Regions from separate parts of the Variovorax sp. GW823-FHT04B03 genome, predicted to be linked through region 2. Evidence: riboswitches for the same ligand, from Rfam matches in the RefSeq annotation. Region 2 holds a riboswitch; the other holds the start of a gene.
The links. A riboswitch is a leader RNA that binds a small molecule or an ion and turns the genes downstream of it on or off. The one in region 2 is predicted to bind thiamine pyrophosphate.
Positions count from the first base shown of each region.

Region 1: linked by a shared signal. The riboswitch ahead of thiC (phosphomethylpyrimidine synthase ThiC) and the one ahead of AC1RAD_RS10230 (purine-cytosine permease family protein) in region 2 are both predicted to bind thiamine pyrophosphate.

Region 1 covers NZ_JBXAIT010000010.1:1,664-8,286, forward strand. The annotation lists gene thiC (phosphomethylpyrimidine synthase ThiC) at 1-1,512, opposite strand, end outside; TPP riboswitch at 1,604-1,709, opposite strand; gene AC1RAD_RS31230 (YchJ family protein) at 1,737-2,168, opposite strand; gene AC1RAD_RS31235 (hypothetical protein) at 2,347-2,757, shown strand; gene AC1RAD_RS31240 (GNAT family N-acetyltransferase) at 2,921-3,595, opposite strand; gene AC1RAD_RS31245 (hypothetical protein) at 3,845-4,342, opposite strand; gene AC1RAD_RS31250 (hypothetical protein) at 4,616-4,963, opposite strand; gene AC1RAD_RS31255 (metallophosphoesterase) at 5,081-5,917, opposite strand; gene AC1RAD_RS31260 (acyl-CoA dehydrogenase family protein) at 5,926-6,623, opposite strand, start outside.
Region 2 covers NZ_JBXAIT010000002.1:311,724-318,346, forward strand. The annotation lists gene AC1RAD_RS10210 (PDR/VanB family oxidoreductase) at 1-838, shown strand, start outside; gene AC1RAD_RS10215 (adenylate/guanylate cyclase domain-containing protein) at 812-1,849, opposite strand; gene AC1RAD_RS10220 (enoyl-CoA hydratase) at 2,869-3,645, opposite strand; gene AC1RAD_RS10225 (MarR family winged helix-turn-helix transcriptional regulator) at 3,782-4,237, shown strand; TPP riboswitch at 4,348-4,452, shown strand; gene AC1RAD_RS10230 (purine-cytosine permease family protein) at 4,529-5,869, shown strand; gene thiD (bifunctional hydroxymethylpyrimidine kinase/phosphomethylpyrimidine kinase) at 5,814-6,623, opposite strand, start outside.

The DNA.
Region 1 (6,623 bases), on a different contig from region 2:
AATGATCCCCTGCTTCACGTCGTCGCGGTCGGGCAGGCCCAGGTGCTCCTTGGGCGTCACGTAGCAGAGCATCGCCGTGCCGGCCCAGCCGATCATCGCGGCGCCGATGGCGCTGGAGATGTGGTCGTAGCCCGGTGCGATGTCGATGGTCAGCGGGCCGAGCGTGTAGAACGGCGCTTCGTGGCAGTGCTTGATCTGCTCGTCCATGTTGGCCTGGATCATGTGCATCGGCACGTGGCCCGGGCCTTCGATCATGGTCTGCACGTCGTGCTTCCAGGCGATCTGCGTGAGCTCGCCCAGCGTGCGCAGCTCGGCAAACTGCGCCTCGTCGTTCGCGTCGGCACCCGAGCCGGGGCGCAGGCCGTCGCCGAGCGAGAAGCTCACGTCGTAGGCCTTCATGATGTCGCAGATGTCCTCGAAGTGCGTGTAGAGGAAGCTCTCCTTGTGGTGCGCGATGCACCACTTGGCCATGATCGAGCCGCCGCGCGACACGATGCCCGTCATGCGGTCCGCCGTGAGGTGGATGAACGGCAGGCGCAGGCCCGCGTGGATGGTGAAGTAGTCGACGCCCTGCTCCGCCTGCTCGATGAGCGTGTCGCGGTAGATTTCCCAGGTGAGGTCTTCGGCCACGCCGCCCACCTTTTCGAGCGCCTGGTAGATCGGCACCGTGCCGATGGGCACCGGCGAGTTGCGCACGATCCAGTCGCGCGTGGTGTGGATGTTCTTGCCGGTCGACAGGTCCATGACGTTGTCGGCGCCCCAACGGATGGCCCACACCAGCTTTTCGACCTCTTCCTCGATGCTCGAGGTGACGGCCGAGTTGCCGATGTTGGCGTTGATCTTCACCTTGAAATTGCGCCCGATGGCCATCGGCTCGACCTCGGGGTGGTTGATGTTCGCGGGAATGATCGCGCGGCCACGGGCCACTTCGTCGCGCACGAACTCGGGCGTGATGATGCGCGGAATGCTCGCGCCCATCGGGTTGCCCGCCACGCGCTTGGCGCGCTCCTCGTTGGCCAGGTACTCGGCCATCCACTCGCGCTTGCCGTTCTCGCGCAGGGCCACGTATTCCATCTCGGGCGTGACGATGCCTCGGCGCGCGTAGTGCATCTGCGTGACGTTGGCGCCCGACTTGGCGCGGCGCGGCGTGCGCTGCAACGCCGAGGCACCGGCGCGCAGCTCGGCCAGGCGCTGCGCGTCGCGGTCTTCGTTCTTGGCGCCGTCGTCCAGCGCGTGGTGCGTGCGGCCTTCGTAGCTTTCGGTGTCACCGCGCTCGATGACCCAGGCGCTGCGCACATCGGGCAGGCCGCGGCGCACGTCGATCTCGACCTTCGGGTCGGTGTAGGGGCCCGAGGTGTCGTACAGGGAGACGGTTTCGCCGTTGGTCAGCGCCACGTCGCGCACGGGCACGAACAGGTCGGGCCGGCTGCCCGGAATGACGCACTTGTGCGAGGCGGGAAAGGGTTCGCGCGTCAGCGACAGCAGCGAGGTGAACTTGTCGGGGGCATTCATCGGAGGCACTCCTTGTTGAGGGAAAGGGTGCTCCGCAATCGCTCGTGGACCTCGGGAGGCCCGCCACCGAAAAAGGGAGTGACGGACCGAAGTCAGGGAGTGCAGCTCTTCTTACGCCGGTATGACCCGGATCAAGTTCGCGGGTCGGCAGCTTTGCCATCTCAGCACACCACATGTGTGCACCCCGGAGCGGGGCCGATTGTGCGGGCCGAAGCCCGCCGCCGTCAACCCGGGGGCTGGTGCAGGTCGCCGTCGACGTAGAACCAGCGCTCGTCCTCGCGCACGAAGCGGCTGCGCTCGTGCAGGCGGAACGCCACGCCCGTCGCGCCTCGCTGGCGGGCGACGAACTCGACCTCGGCGTGGTCGGCGTCGAGCACCGAGCGCGAGCGGATGTCCAAGCCCAGCCATTTGACACCCGGCTCGAACTCGACCGAGGCCGGCCGCTTCGACGCATGCCAGGTGGCGAGCAGGTAATCGGCACGCGCCAGCACGAAGGCCGAATAGCGCGAACGCATCAGCGATTCGGCGTCGGGCGCCAGCGTGTTCTCGAAATCGTCGAGGTAGCGCCCACAGCACAGGGCGTAGCCGATGGGCTTGTCGCGACGGTCGGTGCGGCCGCAGGGGCAGGGGCCGGGAGTGGGGTCGGTGGCGCTCATGAAGGGCTCTATTGGAACACTTGGCGCGGCGGGGGTTGAAGGTGGGGTGTGGGGGGGCTTCGGGCATGCCCGCTTTGCGAGGACCTGCCGGGGCCAAAGGCGCCGGGGCCTCTTGCGCCAATGGCTTGTGCCGCTAAAGTCGTCCGGCGTTTCGTTCCTTCAAGCTGAACACCAAAGCATGCTTTTGCGATTCCTCAAGCTGTTCTTCCTGCTCGCTGCGACACTCTCCTTGGGCGTCTTTGCCTTTCTGCACGGATTCAACGCATGGCGCGCCGGACAAATCGTTGTCACGCGAAGGGGACGTGAACCCTTTGTCGCAAGCGCCGATGGTGCATTTCCCCTCACGTTCAATATGGAAGTCTGGGGATTGATGATCATCGGGGGTGCCGTTGCGCTTTGCGGCATTGCAGGCGTCGTCAAGTTCCTCATCAACACGCCGGACCAGCGACGCACGATGCTGACCCGTATGGATGGCGTCTCGCGTCGCGAGCGCAGTGACATGGACATTCCGTGGTCGGTTGGGCTTGCCATCGTCGGGGCGGTTGTGGCGTTTTTTCTCTACTTGGGATTCAGAGTCCACGCACAGTAGCTTTGTCTGCCTGCAACCGGCCAGGAGCAGTCGGTGGCTCTTAGGTAAAGCGGACACTCAACGTCGGAGTTGACCGGTGCGCAGTGGCGTTGCGCCGCAAGACGTATGTTCACGTACACAGCCTGCGGCGCACAGCCGCTGCGTGTCCGTGTCGAACGACCTGTTAGACCACACTCGTTGTACTCCACTGAGCCTTAAGCAAAGCATATTGCAGAAGGTCGTGGTGCCGGCCTGCCCAGTACCCTGCATCCCGTTGATGCCCCTCTTGCAGAAAGCCAAGCGTTGCGAGCAATGCCAGAGACGCCTTGTTGTCAGGGTGCACCTGCGCCTCGATTCGATTTAGTTGCACCTCTCGGAACCCCCACGTGATAACTGCTTCTAGCGCTTCTCTTACGTATCCACGCCCCTGATGCGCCGGAGCGATTTCGTATCCGACTACGCAGGATCTCCAGTTTCGATTCCAGCGAAACAGGCCGCACGTACCAATCAGTCCTGGTCGGTCTTTCAGCTCCATGGCCCAGCGCGCTCCAGAAACCGGCTCTTTCCGCCAGCTCGCAAACGTAGCGACTAGCTTCCTGGCGTCCTCAAGATTGGGAATCGGATCCGACCCGAACCATCGCATGTGCTCGTGGTCACCATGGATTTGAAGGAGACTTTCCGCATCCGATTCCAGAATCTCACGCAGGGTGAGTCGGGATGTCTCGAGCGTTGGGTAGTCGACCATGAGCTGCCTGCGGTCTAACGTTTGACATGAGAGGCGGCGCCCGGCTTGCCGGGTGATGTATCTCGCAAACCTTGCGAAATAAACTGGACCGTGCGAGATATTCTGGACACTCATTCCTCCTGTAAGTGGCTTGTGGCCTGAATTTGCACAGGGATGCCTGTTTAAAACCCAGGTACAAAAATCCGCTAAACCCGGCAAGTGTGAAGTCAGCAAACTATAGCGTTGCCCGTAGACAGGGACCGGGCCCGCCGACTGTATGTTTCGGGCACCGATCAATCCGTTTTGAATCAAGGGCCGCTTTTGGGAAGAGGCCCCGTAGTCGGCTCAGGGCCCGCAAGAGACATAGCAGCATCTCTGAAGAAGTCATTCAATTTGCGAAGACCTCCGCCTGACACTGGCAGCCCGCCTGAAGAAGACGGCGATGGCCAGTAGTCCCGCAAAGGCACCTCCTTCGAGCCATGCCTCGCCCAGACGGCCATCGATCGCCACCTCCGCACGGCTTGCCTGCCCTGACCTGTAGGTCACCCAGACATCGTCGGCCAAGAAGCCCACACAGAAGTCCCCGATCTCTTTCGCGCATTCCGTGTGCAAGGAGTACCCGAGCCCATCGAGATGCGTCCCTTGCTGTTTGTCAGTGGCGACCACCCAATTTCGGTACTCGTCGTGGTCCGGGAGTCTTTTGTTCTGATCGATGAAAGTCCGTGCGTAACGGGAAACGATTTCGATGTGATCTTGCTCGGAGGGGCTGATTCGATGCGTCAGGTGCGTGGCATCAAAACACGCGATGACAAAGATCGGTGCCGCGAGGATCAGAGCGAACCAAGAAATCGCCACGCAAAGGAGCCCCAGCAGGCGTGCCAAGATCGGCGTTCGGTTGCCCTCAACTTGCCGAGCTTGTGCCATTTGGTTTGAGCCTACGTACGAAGAGCGACATTGCTGTCGCAGGCTATCGCGGGTGGGTTCGAGCTTGATGAAGTCCGAATGAAGTCTTGCGGCACATCCGACCTGTTTGGGTGGCTTTGCGACTCAAACGGATTCACGCACTTGAATGCCCGCTCCTGGCCGAAAGCGGGGCAACCGAAATGCACAGGCCCATGTCTTCTGAAACGAGAAGAACGCCCCTGCGTCGCGCTCCTACTCAGTCAACGCCTCACACTGCGCTTCAATCCGCGCATGCAGCAGCCCCAGCGAGACCGCAAGAAACCGCTGCAGCGAACTGCGCTGGCATGCATCGAAAAGCGGCGCGGAGCCTGCATCAGAAGAAGCGGCGTCGCGCCGATCCTCATCCCATTCGAGCAACTGAACCAACGTCTGCGCGCCCTGCACCACATCGCGCGCCTCGTTGAGAAACGCCGCGTGGCTTTGCAGTGAAGGAGGGAGCCGTTCGCCTTGCACCCATTCGAAGGGTTTGAATTGAGCGTTGGAACGGGAAGACGCACAGGAACAACCGGCGTCGGTGACTGCGCTTGAAGCATTGGCCATAGGCCTCCAAGGATTGCTGCGCAGGATGTCAGCGGGCTGCTAAACCCGGCCTTGCATCTCACAAGGCGACGGCAATGTTCGCGGCCTCCACGACGCCCGTCAAGCGCCCACGCCACCCTACCGAAACATCACCCACTCAGGCCGCATGTTGAACCGAACCGGCAGGATGCTCACACCAAGCCCGCTGGTCACGTACATGCGCTTGTTGTCCTTGTGCGCGATCCAGCCATAAGCCCATTCACGCGGCGCACGCCCGGGCACCACGAGTGCGCCGTAGCCCGGCACGCTGATCTGCCCGCCGTGCGTGTGCCCCGCCACCACGAGGCCCCGCGTGCGCGGCATGCCGGCGAAGCTAAAAGGGTCGTGCATCATGACCAGCGTGGCGGCGCCGGGCGGCAGGCCGGCCAGGGCCTTGTCGGGCTGCGAATGGCCGGTGGAGTCGTCGCCGATGCCGACCACCCAGAGGTCGTGCCCGGGCAGGCGCACCGAGGCGTTCTCCAGCACGCGGATGCCCTGCGCGGACAGGGCCTTGGCGGTGCGTTCGCCGTCGTGCCACCAGTCGTGGCTGCCGAGCACCGCGTACACGCCCTGCGGCGCCTTCAGGCGGCCGAGCACGGCGGCCATGGCTTCGATGGAAAAGTCTTCGTCGTCGCCGGAGCCCGCTAAAAAGTCGCCGGGCAGCAGGATCACGCCGGGCTGCGCCGCGTTGATCTGGTCGACGATGGCCGCGGCGCGGTCGGCGCTGGTCACGCGCCACAGCGAGCGCGTGCTGAGGTGCCAGTCGCTGGCCACGGCGACCTTCAGGCCGGCCGGGGGCTGCCACTGCGCCGATCCCAAGGGCTCGACACGCGCGGCCACCCAGCGCGGCTCGATGACGACGCTCCAGGCGGCCAGCGCCGCGAGCACGAGTGCCGCGGCGATCGAGCCCCAGGGTCGGCCGCGGCGCCGGCTCACGTGATCGATCAGGCGAGCGCGCGTTGAATCAACAGCTTCTGGATGTCCGACGTGCCTTCGTAGATCTGGCACACGCGCACGTCGCGGTAGATGCGCTCCAGCGGAAAGTCGTTCACGTAGCCGTAGCCGCCCAGCGTCTGGATGGCGGCGCTGCACACGCGCTCGGCCATTTCGCTGGCGAAGAGCTTGGCCATGGCGGCCTCTTTCAGGCAGGGCCGGCCGGCGTCGCGCAGGCTGGCGGCGTGCCAGATGAGCTGGCGTGCGGCTTCGATCTGCGTGGCGCATTCAGCCAGCCGAAAGCCGACGGCCTGCTGGTCGAAGATGGCGCCGCCGAAGGCCTGGCGCTCCTTGGCGTAGGCCACGGCCACGTCGAAGGCGCTGCGGGCCATGCCCACGCTCTGCGCGGCGATGCCGATGCGCCCGCCTTCGAGTGCGCCGAGCGCGATCTTGTAGCCCTCGCCTTCGGCGCCGATGAGGTTCTCGGCCGGAATGCGGCAGCTGTCGAAGTTGATCTGCGCGGTGTCGCTGCTGTGCTGGCCGAGCTTGTCTTCCAAACGCGCAACGTTGTAGCCGGGCGCGTCGGTGGGCACGATGAACGCGCTCATGCCGCGCTTGCCGGCGCCCTTGTCGGTCACCGCGATGACGATGGCGACCTGGCCGTTCTTGCCGCTGGTGATGAACTGCTTCACGCCGTCGATCACGTAAC
Region 2 (6,623 bases):
ATTGCCCGGCGGGCTGGTGCGCCAGTATTCGCTGTGCAACGCATCGGCCCCTGACGGCGAGGGGCACTACGAGATCGGCGTGCTGCGCGACGCCGCCTCGCGCGGCGGCTCGCGGGCGATGCACGACGCCGTCCATGAGGGCTCGGTGTTGCAGATCGGCCCGCCACGCAACCTCTTTGCGCTCGACGAAAGCGCAACGCACAGCCTGCTGCTGGCCGGCGGCATCGGCGTGACGCCGCTGCTGTCGATGGCGCAGCGGCTGGCCACGCTGGGGGCCGACTTCGCGTTGCACTGCTGCAGCCGCTCGGCGGCGCGCGCGCCCTACCGGCGGCGGCTCGAAGACAGCGCGTTCGCGCACAAGGTGTTCTTTCACCACGACGACGGCCCGCCCGCACAGCACATCGATCTCGCGGCGACCCTCGGCCGTCCGGCGCCGGGCCGACACGTCTATGTCTGCGGCCCCTCGGGCTTTCTCGAGGCCGTGCGCACGACCGCACGCGCCCTGCATTGGGCGGACACGCAGGTGCACTTCGAGTCGTTCTCGGGCGCCGCAACGCCGGCTGACGGACAGGGCAGCTTCGAGGTCGAACTGCACCGCTCGCGCCGCATCGTCCACATCCCCGCGACGATGACGGTGCTGGACGCGCTCGCTGCCGAGGGCATCGAGATCCCGGTCTCGTGCGCGCAGGGCGTCTGCGGCACCTGCCTCACGCGCGTGCTCGCGGGCGAGGTCGCTCACCACGACCTCTACCTGACACCCGCCGAGCAGGCGGCCAACGACTGCTTCCTGCCCTGCTGCTCGCGGGCTCGCTCACCGAGGCTGGTGCTCGACCTCTAGCAACTCGTAAAGCACCATCCGCGTCTGCCGCCCGCGCAGTTCCACTTGCTTCTCGATGCGCCGCGTGGCCAGGCGCCCGCCCAGGCCTTCGAAGGTCGCCTCGGACATCAGCGTGCGCGTGCCCAGCTGTTTGTTGGTGCCCTCGATGCGGCTGGCCGCGTTGATCACGTCGCCCAGCGCCGTGTACGACAGCCGGTCGCTCGAGCCGAGCACCCCGGCGATCACGACGCCGGTGTGCATGCCGATGCGCGTGCGAAAGGGCTGCAGGCCCTCGGCCTGCCAGCGGCGGTTGAGCTCGGTCATCTCGGCGTGCAGTTCGAGCGAGGCCGCGCAAGCGCGGTACTCTGCGTCGGGCAGGTCGGTGGGCGCGCCCCACAGCACCATGATGCCGTCGCCCATGAACTTGTCGATCACGCCGCCGTGGCGCGCGAACACGCGGGTCGCGAGGTTGAAGTAGTCGGTCAGCTGCCGCATCAGCACGTCGGCCGGCATCGATTCCGCGATGGCCGTGAACCCTTCCACGTCAGTGAACATCGCGGTGATGCGGCGCGGCGACCCGTTGGGTTCGAGGGCATGCCCCTCGGCGATGAGCTGGCGGATCACGTCCACCGGCACGAACTTGCGAAAGGCCTGCAGGCTGCGCGCGGATTCGTCCAGCGCCTGGTTCAGGTGCTGGATCTCGAGCACGCGGCTCGACTCGCGCGGCAGGTCGTCGAGCTCCAGCCGCCCGATGCGCCGCGCCGTGCGCGAGAGGCTTTCGATCGGCGCGGTCACCAGCTTCGATAGGCGCAGCGAAATGAAGAGCGCGATCGCCAGGAACGCCAGCACCAGCAGCAGCGACCACAGCACGTTGCGATGCAGCGCACCCAGCAGCGCCTCTTCGGGCTCCCAGCTCACCAGATGCCAGTCGGTGGCCGGAATGCGCGAGGTCTGCACCTGGTAGTGCATGCCCTCGTGCACGAGCGCAAAAGCCATGTCCTCGGTCCAGCCGCGGCTGCCGTTGGCCAGCATGAGGGTGTGCAGCGCACCGAGCACGCCCTCGTCCGGGTCTTCGAGCACGCGCACGGAATGCGGGTGGTCGCTGCGCGCGATCACGTGGTGGTCGGCACTCAACAGCGCGCTGTGGCCGTGGCCCGTGCCGCCGAACAGGCGCACGAGATTGGAGAGATGCCCCAGCGACACGCTGGCGACCGCCACGATCGTCTGCGTGACGCCCTCCTCGTCCTGCCGCCGGCTCGGCCGCGCGTGGCTCACGCCCAGCTCCTTCATCGAGGGCAGCACGAAGGGCGCGGTCCACACGGCGCGCTGCGCCTTCTCGGCCTGCGTGAACCAGTCCTGGTGCACCGGGTCGTCCTCGCTGCGAAAGGCCTCGATGTGCGTCGTCTCGTAGCGCCGCCGCGGGTCTTCGTCGCCGTCGCTGTCGGGCGGCGACTTGTACTCCCAGGTCTCGGTGGTGAAGTCTTTCTCGCGCAGCACCTGCCGCACCACCGGCGCGGGGTGGCGCATGGCCATCAAAAAATGGCCGTCGTCGCTGCCCACGCCGATGCTGTCGATTTCGGGCGTCTGCTCCAGCGCGGCCCAGAGCAGCTCGGCGGTCTGCTCGCCGTCGTGGCCCGCCGGGTGCAGGTCGGGCGTGTGGGCGATGGCGCGCACCAGGCCCTCGGTCTTCGCGAGAAAGGCAAGGATGTTGTCTTCGACGCGGTCGTGGTTGACCTTGTGCGCCGACTCGCCCACCTTCGACACCAGCTTCTCCGCCCCCCAGTAGCCGAAGGCCACCAGCAGCAGCGACTGCAGCAGCGCGACCGCGCAGATGATGGTGCCGACATCGACCCGGAAGCGCCGCAGCCGCGCGTGGGGTGCGGGCGATGAGGCCGGTGGTTCCGGGTGCTTGCGGTCGTCTGTCATGTGCGGGGAGCCTCCAGGGCATTCGAAGGCGCCCTCGTGGCGGAGATTCTCACCCGGCCCGTGGGCCCGCGGACCGGCGCATCACGGGTCGGCCGACATCTGGACGATGACCGACCCGCTTGCCGCTACGCCGCAGTCTTTGAGAAGTCAGGGGCCCGCTTCTCGGCGAACGCTGTGAAGGCTTCGCGCGCTTCGGGACTCTGGAGGCGCTCCACGAACTGCGCGCCTTCGAGGTCCATCTGGGCTGCAACGGCCGCGCCCTGCTTCATCAGGCCCTTCGTCAGCTTCAACGAGCCCGCGGCACGGCTGGCGAGCAGCTCGGCAACCTTCTGCGCCTCGCCGTGCAGGTCCGACACAGGAACGACCCGGTTCGCGATGCCCCAGGCCAAGGCCTGCGCAGCGGACACCGGCAGGCCCAGCGCAAACATCTCGTAGGCACGAACGTGGCCGATGCGGGCAGGCAGCAGCAGGCTCGACGCCGCTTCGGGAACCAGCGCCAGGTTGACGAACGGCGTGGACAGCAGCGCATCCTCAGCCAGCACGACGAAGTCGCAGTGCAACAGCAAGGTGGTCCCCACGCCGACTGCGCGTCCGTTGACCGCCGCAATCACCGGTCGCGTTGAACTCGCCAACGCACGCAGGAAGCGGGCGACATGGCGCTCTTCGTTGCCGGCCTTCCCGGCAGCCACGGCAGCAAATTCGCCCAGGTCGTTGCCCGAGGTGAACATGCCACCTTCGCCTCGCATCACGATGGCCCGGACGGACGGGTCGCTCTCGGCGCCTGCGATGGCATCGGCCAGACGGCCATACATCGCATTGGTCAGTGCGTTCATCTTCTCCGGCCTGGCCAGCGTGAGGGTCAGGACACCCTGGGTGGATTCGACGGTCACGTGTTCGGTCATAGGTTCTCCTGGTTGCCCTCTCGCACCGTGCGAGAGGGATGGCATTTAATTCGCATGCGAAGTATATGCTTCGCGTGCGAAATAAATACGGATAAGATGTAACCTGCAGCGCCTTCGCCCAGGCCACAGGAATCCAATGAAAGCTCAAAAAAAATACAGGCTGGTGTTTCTTCTGAACGTCGCCCAGCGGGCGGTGCAGCGCTGGAAAGAAACCCGCGGCGACGCCCTGCCCGCGCTGTCGGCAGCCCAGGCCGGCACGATGTTTTTCCTGTCGACCAACGATGGCGCCCTGACGGGAGAAGTCGCGCAGGCACTGAACATCGGTGCACCGGCCATGTCCGGCCTTGCCGCCCGGCTCGAAAAAGCCGGCTACCTGACCCGCGCGCAAGACCCGAACGACGGGCGCGCATTCCGCCTGTACCAGACCGAGGAAGGACGGCTTGCCGGACAGCGTGCAAAGGCCGGGCTCGGCGCGTTGAACGCACGGCTGACCCAGGGCTTCAGCGACGAAGAGATGGCAATCGTCGGCCGGTGGCTCGAATCGGTGGTCGAGAATTTTTCCGCCGAGGGCGCGGGAAAGCACGAGGAATAGGCCCTCGGCCCCGGCACGCCATCGGTGCGGCGGGTGCAAGGCCCGCTGTGGCCGGATTCTTCCGTGCGCAGGAACTTTTCGGTGCGTCTGCGACACACGCGCCTAAAATGACATTTCGCTAGGGGTGCTGCACCGGTTTCGACCGGTGTGGCTGAGAAAGTCCCTTTGAACCTGACTGAGGTAATCCTCGCGCAGGGAAGCTGGTCCGGTGGCCTGTCGCGTTGTCTCGCGTGACGGCCGCGCCACTGGAGCCTCGCCCACCTGCCAAACCTTTTGCACTGGAGCAAACGGATGGCACACAACGACAACGACAGTTCCGCTTCGTCCGGCAACGAAGCGCTCACGCCCCTGCCCGCCTCCCGGCGCGTCTTCGGCTGGCACGACCACGCCTCGCTGTGGTTCAGCCTCGGCGTGGGGCTGCTGGTGATGCAGATCGGCGCCTACCTGGTGCCGGCCGTGGGCACGCGCGACGCGGCGCTGGCGATCGTGCTGGGTTCGCTGCTCGGCGCCGGGCTGCTGGCCTGGACGGCGCGGCTGGGCTGCGAAACCGGGCTGGCCAGCGCCGGACTGATGCACGCCACCTACGGCAGCGCCTTCGCGCGGCTGCCGGTGCTGCTCAACATCGTGCAGCTGGTGGGCTGGACCACCTTCGAACTCGTGATCATGCGAGAAGGCACGCAGGCCATCGGGCAACAGGCCTTCGGCGCCGCGCTGGGCACGGCCTGGGGCGGCGTGCTGACGACGCTGCTGTGGGGTGCGGTGCTGCTGGCGCTGCTGGCCGGCTCGATGGTGAAGCTGGTGCGCCGCTTCGTGAGCCGCTTCGGCCTGCCCCTGGTGGTGCTGTCGCTGCTGTGGCTCAGCTGGCAGTTCGCCACGCAGCTTCACGCCAAGGGCCTGGACGCCTTCTGGGCGCGGCCGGGCAACGGCAGCATGGGCATGTTCAGTGCGCTCGACCTCGTCATTGCGATGCCGGTCTCGTGGCTGCCGCTGGTGGCCGACTACGCGCGCCACGGCAAGCGCAGCGCCGCGGGCGGCCTGGGCAGCGCGTTCAGCGGCACCTGGATCGGCTACGCGCTCGCCAACATCTGGTGCTATGCGCTGGGCGTGATGGTGGTGAGCGTGGCCGAACCGGGCACCAGCCTGGTCATGGCGCTGCTGCTGGCGCAGGGCGGCCTGGTGGCGCTGGGCCTGATCCTCATCGACGAACTCGACAACGCCTATGGCGACGTGTACTCGGGCTCGGTGTCCACGCACAGCCTGCTGCCGCGCTGGAGCGTGAAGCGCTGGGGCCTGCTGCTGGCGGTGCTGTGCATCGGCCTCGCGCTGGTGCTGCCAATGCACACGCTCGAACCCTTCCTGCTGCTGCTGAGTTCGGTGTTCGTGCCGCTGTACGGCGTGATCCTGGGACGGCTGGGCAGCGGAAGTGCCGTGTCGGCGAACGGCACGCGCACCATCGACTGGGGCGCGGCGCTGATCTGGCTCGCGGGCATCGCGGCCTACCACGCGCTCGCCAAATGGGCGCCGCAGTTCGGCTCGGCGCTGCCGACGCTGGCGGCGACCTTCGTGCTGGCCTGGCTCAGCCGGCCGACAGCGGCAAGCGGTGGGTCGGCACTGGCGCAAAGCCGTGGTTGAGCGGACCGTGGCCCGCACCGACCAGCACATCCGCACCGGCGCGCATCGCGCCGAGGATGTACGTGCGTGCGCGCTCGACCGCCTCGGGCAGCGCCAGGCCCAGTGCCAGGTGCGCGGCGATGGCCGACGAGAGCGTGCAGCCGGTGCCGTGCAGGTTGCGGCTGGCGATGCGCTGCGACGCGAGCCGCTTGCGCGCGCCGCTGCGCTCCAGCAGCACGTCGACCACCTCGTCGCCGGGCAGGTGGCCGCCCTTGAGCAGCACGGCCTTGGCGCCGAGCGCGAGCAGTTCGTCGGCCGCGCCGTCGAGCGCGTCGATGCCGGCGATGGCGTGACCGACCAGCAAGGCGGCTTCGTCGAGGTTGGGCGTGACCACCACGGCGCGCGGGAACAGCTCGCGCACCAGCACCTGCACGGTCTCGGCCGCGATCAGGCGGTCGCCGCTGGTGGCGATCATCACGGGGTCGAGCACCACGTTCTTCAGCTGGTAGCGGTCGATGGCCCAGGCCACGACCTCGACCACCTCGGGCGCGTGCAGCATGCCGAGCTTGACGGCGTCGACGCCGATGTCTTCCACCACCGCCTGGATCTGCGCCTTCAGGAAGTCGGGCGGCACGCCGTGGATGCCCGAGACGCCCACCGTGTTCTGCGCGGTAAGCGCGGTGATGGCTGTCATGCCGTAGCAGCCGAGGGCCGCGAAGGTCTTGAGGTCGGCCTGGATGCCGGCGCCGCCGCCGCTGTCCGAGCCGGCGATGGA